2 linked regions of the Fodinicurvata sp. EGI_FJ10296 genome follow. The protein of the gene in region 2 interacts with the protein of the main gene of each other region in a pairwise test. Links are inferred from orthologs where the notes say so. Each region holds a gene or a part of one and is shown on either strand. Other genes may lie near its edges.

Region 1 (3,989 bases), on a different replicon or contig from region 2:
CGGTGACTATATAGTAACCGCAGCAGAACGGATTGAACCGGGCAAACGGCTAGCGCAGTGCCTGCAGCAACCGAACGGCCTGAACCGTTTCGGCGCCATCGTGGACCCGCAATATCTGTGCCCCCTGCTGCAAGGCGAACATCCCTGCCGCCAACGAGGCCGGCAGCCGCGCCTTGGGCGGCAGTGAGTTGCTGCCGGGGCCCGGCCCGCCAGCAGTCCCCCCAATCGATCCCAGAAACCGCTTGCGCGACAGCCCGATCAGAACCGGAAACCCGTACATATGCAGCATGGCCGTGTGGCGCAGAACGTCGATATTATGGGCAACGGTCTTGCCGAACCCGATGCCCGGGTCGATGACGAGACGTGAGCGATCGATGCCGGCGGCCATCGCGGACGAACAGAAGGCTTCCAGCCGATCCGCGACGTCCAGCGGCGCGCAATCATAGCGCGGCGCGTCCTGCATGGTCTGAGGCTCGCCCAGCATATGCATAAGCACGACCGGCACCGGATCGGCTGCCGCCGCAGTCGGCGGACTTTCGCGATCGCCGGTCAGTGCAGTGACATCGTTGATGATCCGCGCGCCCACTGCCAGCGCGGCGCGCATGACGTCGGCATGCCGGGTGTCGATCGAGATCGGCACCCCCAACGGGGCCAGGGCTTCGATCACCGGCAGGACGCGCTCCAGTTCCCTGGCCACCGGCACGGGCATGGCGCCCGGCCGCGTGCTTTCGCCGCCGATATCAAGGATGTCGCATCCTGCGTCGACGAGCGATCGGCCGTGATCGATCGCCAACTGCCGGTCGCTGAAGTCGCCGCCATCGGAAAAACTGTCCGGCGTCACATTGACAATTCCCATGACACGCGGCCTGTCCAGGGATAGCCCGGCCAGCGCCGCGCGCGGCGCCGTCAGATTGGCAAGGCGCCGGGCGACCTCGTCCTCGCGCCCCACCGTCCGCGCCCAGTCTCTAACGTCGTCCGCGTTTGCAACAGCCCGGCCGGGGTTGGCCAATCCGTCCCCGGAAGCCGGGCGAACGATCACCTCGATCTGCGCGAACTGCACCGGCCCCCCGGCCAACGGCAACGCACCGGGCAGCCCGCTAGCCTTTGGCACGCCGCCCAGATCGCTCTCGCAGAAACCGCCGGGAGAAATTGCGAGCGGCAGCGGCCGCAGATACAGCCGCGCGGACGGATCATCCGCCAACCAACGACAAAAGCCCCGGTCGAGACCGGGGCTTTTGTCGGCTTGTGCATGCAGCGCCGGATCCCCGGCGCTGCCGTTCGTGGCCATCATTCCGACCTCACGTACCTGCGGGCTCGGGGCCAAAGCCCTTTTTGGCACCGCCGGTCGGCACCGAGGATTTCTTGCCCGCCGGACGTTTCGGCGGTGGCGGCGTGTCATCCGGCTCGGGGCGGACGATATCCTCGCCGCGCAACAGTGCGTCGATCTCCTGGCCGGAAAGGGTCTCGTATTCGAGAAGCCCATTTGCGAGTTTGTGAAGCTGATCGATATTGTCGACAAGCAGCTTCCGGGCCCGCTCGTAAGCTTCGTCGACGATCCGCCGGATCTCCTCGTCGACCAACTGCGCCGTATGGTCGGACATATTCTGCGACTGGGTCACCGAGTGGCCGAGGAACACCTCCTGCTCCGGCGCCCCGTACTGAAGCATGCCGAGCTTTTCGCTCATGCCCCATTCAGTCACCATCTTGCGGGCAAGATTGGTGGCCATCTGAATGTCGCCCGATGCCCCCGAAGTCACCTTCTCCGGCCCGAAGATCAGCTCTTCCGCGATCCGGCCCCCCATCGCGACGATCAGATCGGCCTGGCATTTATGCTTGCCAAGACTGACGCGGTCACGTTCGGGCAGTCGCATCACCATTCCGAGCGCACGTCCCCGGGGAATGATCGTTGCCTTGTGAATCGGATCCGACGCTTCTTCATGAACCGCGAGAACCGCGTGACCGGCCTCGTGATAGGCCGTCAGTTTCTTTTCTTCTTCGGTCATGACCATGGACCGGCGTTCCGAGCCCATCATGACCTTGTCCTTGGCGTCCTCGAATTCCTGCTGGCCGACGACCCGCCGCCGGCGCCGCGCCGCCAGCAGGGCGGCCTCGTTGACAAGGTTGGCGAGGTCGGCACCAGAGAAACCGGGCGTTCCCCGCGCGATAACCTTTGCATCGACGTCCGGCGCCAAAGGCACCTTGCGCATATGGACCTTCAGAATCTTCTCGCGCCCGACCAGATCCGGGTTGGGCACAACGATCTGACGGTCGAAACGACCGGGACGCAGAAGCGCGGGATCCAGCACGTCAGGCCGGTTGGTCGCGGCGATCAGGATAACGCCCTCGTTCGCCTCGAACCCGTCCATCTCGACCAGAAGCTGGTTCAGCGTCTGCTCACGCTCGTCATTGCCGCCGCCCAGTCCGGCACCGCGATGACGGCCGACGGCGTCAATCTCGTCGATAAAGATGATGCACGGCGCGTTCTTCTTGCCCTGCTCGAACATGTCGCGCACACGGCTCGCGCCGACGCCGACGAACATCTCGACGAAATCAGAACCCGAAATGGTAAAGAACGGCACATTGGCCTCGCCGGCGACCGCGCGGGCTGTCAGCGTCTTACCTGTGCCGGGAGGTCCGACAAGAAGGCAGCCCTTGGGGATCTTGCCGCCGAGACGCTGAAAGCGCTGCGGATCTTTCAGGAACTCGACGACTTCCTCCAGCTCCTGCTTGGCTTCGTCGATGCCGGCGACCTCGTCGAATGTCACGCGCCCGTGATGCTGGGTCAGCAGTTTGGCCTTGGACTTGCCGAAGCCCATGGCCTTGCCACCGCCGCCCTGCATCTGGCGCATAAAGAAAATCCAGACCGCGATCAGCAGAAGTATCGGGAACCAGGACAGCAGGATACTGAAAATGGACGGCATATTGCTGTCATCCGGCTCCGCCGACACGCGGACATCGGCTTCGGTCAACCGCTGAACCACATCGCTGCCCGGAGGGGCGTATGTGGAGAACGTCCGCCCATCCTGGTAGCTGCCGGTGATCTGGTTGCCCTTCATCGTGACGTCGGAAACCCGGCCCTGATCGACAGCGGTCACGAAATCGCTATAGGGAACCGACTGCTGTGCGGACTGCTCGCCCGATCCCTGAAAAAGGTTGAACAACGCCACCAGCAGCAGACCGATAATGATCCACAGCGCCAGATTCTTGCCGAGATTATTCACGTCTCACCGCCTCTCATCCTCACCGCCGGGTCGAAACCCGTCCCCTCTACACTAAATAATGCGGTTCGCCGTTCCAACAACGGCGAACGCTGGCCGATCCGGCGGAATCCTCGGCGCCCAGCGGATGCCGAAAACCTCGCCTGGCTCTATTCCGGGGCCTTCCGCAGGCCCGTCAACTCCGCCCATCGCGCCGATCGCCCCGCCGGCACTATCGCCAACAACCGCCGAAACCTTCTGGTTCGCAATGAGCGGTGCGGCAATCGGACGCCCCGCCTCGTCGCTCAGGAACGGAGTTGTCGCAAGCTTATCACCCGTACCCCGTACACCGCCACAGCAGAAGGTACGGCCAATAGAGATCAGATGGGCCTCTTTGGCCGTCCCGCCAAGGTCCGTGAGCGATTGCCGCGCCACTACCCATCCAGCCACCGGTACCGGACCAACCATGAAGCGGTTGTCCCACAATACCGTATCGCCAGCCGCTACGCGCATGCGACTGGTCGTCCGCCCGGGCTCACGCACCAATCTCAGCACTGTCTGCCCGGCAAACGGGCCGGCTTTCCTGCCGGTCGCCATACGGCAAAGACAGCCTGAAATAGACAGATGGCCTCGTCCCGGCCCGCCATCGTGGCCCTGACCAACAAGTGCTGCCGCCCGGGCACCGGCAGCCGGTTCGACCGGAAACCCGCGCCCGCCGATGGCGGTCAGTACGCGCGCGACCAGTCTGTCGGCCACAGCAGGCGCCAGGCCACGCAGCCCGTCCGCCGCGAT
Region 2 (4,002 bases):
CATCATAAGGTCCGGCAGCGATATCGCGCGAGCGGGCGGAAATGATGCCCGCCGTCACCGTGCCTCCCAAACCGAACGGGTTGCCGATGGCAACGACCCAGTCCCCGACGCGCATGGTGTCACTGTCGCCCAGCGACACCGACGGCAGCGACTGGAATTCGCCCTCGATCTGCAGGACAGCGATATCCGTACGCTCGTCGGTTCCCACCACCGTCGCGCTGTAGGAACTGTCGTCATGCAGGGTGACGTTTATTTCATCCGCACCGTCGATGACGTGATTGTTGGTGACGATGTATCCGTTCTCACCGTCGATGATAAACCCCGACCCCAGCGACTGCGCACGGCGGGGCGGCCCCTGGCGCTGCTGGGGCATACCCGGCGATTGCTCGAAAAACTCGCGGAAGAATTCCTCGAACGGCGAGCCTGGCGGAAACTGCGGCATCTCCGGACCCTGGAAACGCTCTTCCATGACCTGAGTCGTCGAGACGTTGACGACGGCGGGGCTCAGTTCCTCGGCAAGATCTGCAAAACTGCCGGGGCGCCCGTTGTCCGACCAGGCCGGGTTTGCCTGAAGGCTCAACGCGAGGGCGAGAAGTGCGGCGGTTGCCCATAATGCGGCCATCAAAATCGATGACCGGTCGTCCCCGGCACGGGCTGCGGCAATCCCGCGCTTTGCCCTATCCGGTCCACTGGGGCTGTTGCTGTTCGATTTCATCTCTTGCGGACTCCATTCCCTATGACGTCTTTTGCACCGGCAGCCCACCGTCGGCATCACACCACCCGGGCCGACCCCGGGCCGACAGTGATACGGCGTTCCGGTGCGCCTTATGGCCATCAACTGTCGACCATCCGCTGGCGCGGAATCAGTTTTCCGCCAGGCCTTGGCCGATCTCGCGCGTCGATCGTAGCGGACAAGATCGCATGACAACTGATCTCAACCCGAACCCATTTAACCATATTCCCAGCGATGACCATTGCGCCGCAGTTTGATCTAATTGTGGCGGCGGGGACCGAAGTCAGGCGTGGCGTCAAGTCGCGGTCACCCCCTGACCAACCATACCACCGCGAGACCGAACATCGCCGATATCAGGCCGGCCGCGCGCAGCGTCGACGCAGGCATTCCCAGTATGGAAACGATCATACGCTTCATTCCAACGGGAAACGCCGCATAGACCAACCCTTCGACCACGAAAATCAGACCGATTGCCGTCAACAAATCCGCCACGGTATTCCCTGCTCTTCGCTAAGGCCGACGTTGACATCCGTCACAGATGCCGGAAAACGCCGGAAAGAAAAAGGGGTGCCTCGGCAGAGGCACCCCTTAATCGACGAGACATTCGCCAAACGATCTTCCCACTGCCGCGATGACCCCGGCGACGGCGCATTTGCCCGGAGCGACAGCAAGACAAATCGGCCCTGACTCAGGGTCGCGCCGCCAGCGCGGCCTCGTCGGCTGAGTTCACGTCGCGATCGAATACAGAGGATTGCGCGTCAGCGTCCTCGTTTTCGGGTTCCTGCGTTTCCTCGGACTCGTCGGGAGCCGGCGGCTGGGTTTCGTCGCCATTGGCGCCGGAGCCCTCGATCGATTCCATGATCCGCGCCGGAAGCGGCGTGCCGCCTCCGTCAAGGTTCTGAAAGAAACGGAAGAAGTCGCCGTCCGGCGACAGGACGAGCGTCGTATCGTCGGTATTCAGCGATGTCCGGTAGGCTTCGAGCGTACGGTAGAAGCCAAAGAACGCTTCGTCCGCCGTATATGCTTCTGCCAGAATACGGATCGAGGCTTCATCGCCCTGTCCGCGCAGAATCTGCGCTTCACGTTCCGCCTCTGCCAGAATGACGGTACGCTCACGCTCCGCCCGCGACCGGATCTGCTGGGCCTGCTCTTCACCCTGGGCGCGGAATTCGGCAGCTTCCCGCTCACGCTCCGATCTCATCCGATCGAAAACCGACTGCTCGGTATCTTCCGGCAGATCCGCCCGGCCGATGCGGACATCGACGACTTCCATGCCGAAATTTGCGGCCTGCGTGTCCACTTGCTGTCGGATTTCCTGCATGATGCCGGCGCGCTCATTCGACAGGATCTCCAACTGGGTCGCGTTGCCGAGGACTCGACGCAATGCGGCATTGGTCGTCCGCGTCAGCCGTTCGCGGCCGACAGTCTCGGTTCTGACGGTCTGGTAAAACAGCAGCGGGTCGGTGATTCGGAAGCGAATGAAGGTATCGACATCGAGCCGGCGCTGGTCCGAAAGGATAACCTGTTCAGCGGGCGGATCGAGCGCCAGGACCCGCTTCTCCATGAACGATACGGTCTGCACGAACGGAATCTTCAGTTTGAGGCCCGGATCGCTATAGACCTGCCGTGGCTCACCGAACTGCAGCACAAGCGCCTGTTCGCCTTCACGCACGATGAACAGGCTGTTGGCGGCGATGAAGGCGATGACCGCGAGCAGGCCCGCGAAGATGATGAGCTTCTTGTTCTGCATCAGTTCTGCCCTCCCGTCCGCGGCCGCAGCTGGTCGAGCGGAAGATAAGGCACGACCCCCTGGCCTGCCGCACCATTGGCGCCGCTGTTCTGGTCGATAATGACCTTGCGGGTGCCGGTCATGACTTCTTCCATGGTCTCGAGATAGAAGCGCTGTGCCGTCACCGTCGGCGCGACGTTATAGGCGTCGAGGACGTCGGTGAAGCGGGACGCATCACCCTGGGCGCTGTTGACCACCTGCTCGCGATAGGCGGAAGCCTCCTGGATGACCTGCTCGGCCTGCCCGCGCGCCCTTGGAATGATGTCGTTCCGATAGGCCTCGGCCTCGTTGCGGAGCCGCTGCTGATCCTGACGCGCACGAAGCACGTCGTTAAACGCATCGATGACTTCCTGGGGCGGATCGACCTTCTGAAGCTGGACTTCGGTGATCTCGATGCCGGCGCCGTAGCTGTCCAGAATATCCTGAACCAGACCACGGGTCATGGTTTCCACCTGCGACCGCGCCTCGTTGAGCGCGGGCTGAATATCGGTCTGGCCAATGACTTCACGCATCGCCGATTCCGCCGCCCGCTTCACGGTCGTTTCCGATTCGCGGATGTTGAAAAGATAATCGCGGGCGTTGGCGATTCGCCACAACACAGTGAAATTGATGTCGATGATGTTCTCATCGCCCGTCAGCATCAGGGATTCTTCGCGAATCTCGCGAATCTGTCCCTCGTTGACGCCGACATACCCGATATCGATGCGTTGGACGCGGGTAACTTCCGGCGTCTGAACGGCTTCGATCGGATATGGCAAATGATAGTGGAGCCCCGATCCTTCCGAGCGCACATACTCACCGAACCGGGTGACAACCCCTTCCTCCGACGGCTCAACCCGGTAAAAACCGGTAAGGAGCCATGCGGCGATCGCGATCAGTATGCCGATGCCGATGACGCGCCCCCCACCGAAGCCACCCGGAAGCATGGTCTTCATGCGATCCTGACCCCGGCGGAGCATATCTTCGAAATCCGGGGGCGTCGGCCCTTGACCTCCGCCCCCTCCGCCACTATTGCCGCGCTGACCCCACGGGCTCTGACCGCCGCCGCCGCCACCGCCGGTGCCACGACCGCCGCCCCAAGGACCGCCGCCGGACTGATTGTTCCAAGGCATGCGCCTGTTCCCTCTGCTCGCCCAATTCAGGACCGATTTCCGGTTCCTTTTAGGGGTTTAATCGCCCCCCACGCAAGGTCGATCGACTTGAACGACCCACTCCCGCGTCAATAGGGCCGGTCGGCATCCCGACAGACCGCACACTATTGCGGCCACGAAGGGGCACGGTTAAGGCACATTCGTCTCGCCGCCAATTGCCGCACGGTCGAATGCGGTCGCGGATCGCCGCGAACCGGCCCATGCGAAACCCTGCGAAACCAATGACACCGTCACCGGATGTCACCCCCGATAATCGCAAAGTGACCGCTTCGATGCCCCAATCAAGTCGAATTCGCAGCCGACTATTCATATGGGATCGATGACTCCGC

Evidence for each region.
Region 1: the proteins of hflC (region 2) and ftsH interact in binary tests that used the Escherichia coli proteins (3 or more experiments, as listed by UniProt). The link is inferred for Fodinicurvata sp. EGI_FJ10296 from one-to-one orthologs.

Annotation. Positions count from the first base shown.
Region 1 is NZ_JBFCVL010000002.1:531,998-535,986, forward strand. Bases 761-3,747 are described here. They hold ftsH (ATP-dependent zinc metalloprotease FtsH), read right to left. Parts: upstream 3,222-3,747; coding sequence 1,299-3,221; downstream 761-1,298. Other genes in these bases: folP (dihydropteroate synthase), read right to left, coding at 761-1,291; tilS (tRNA lysidine(34) synthetase TilS), read right to left, coding at 3,273-3,747. Outside these bases: more of folP, read right to left, coding at 50-760; more of tilS, read right to left, coding at 3,748-3,989. UniProt on the Escherichia coli protein: Acts as a processive, ATP-dependent zinc metallopeptidase for both cytoplasmic and membrane proteins. Plays a role in the quality control of integral membrane proteins.
Region 2 is NZ_JBFCVL010000003.1:37,096-41,097, forward strand. Bases 453-3,452 are described here. They hold hflC (protease modulator HflC), read right to left. Parts: upstream 2,484-3,452; coding sequence 1,422-2,483; downstream 453-1,421. Other genes in these bases: ABZ728_RS06305 (DegQ family serine endoprotease), read right to left, coding at 453-715; ABZ728_RS06310 (DUF2065 domain-containing protein), read right to left, coding at 1,040-1,225; hflK (FtsH protease activity modulator HflK), read right to left, coding at 2,483-3,452. In the rest of the region: more of ABZ728_RS06305, read right to left, coding at 1-452; more of hflK, read right to left, coding at 3,453-3,457.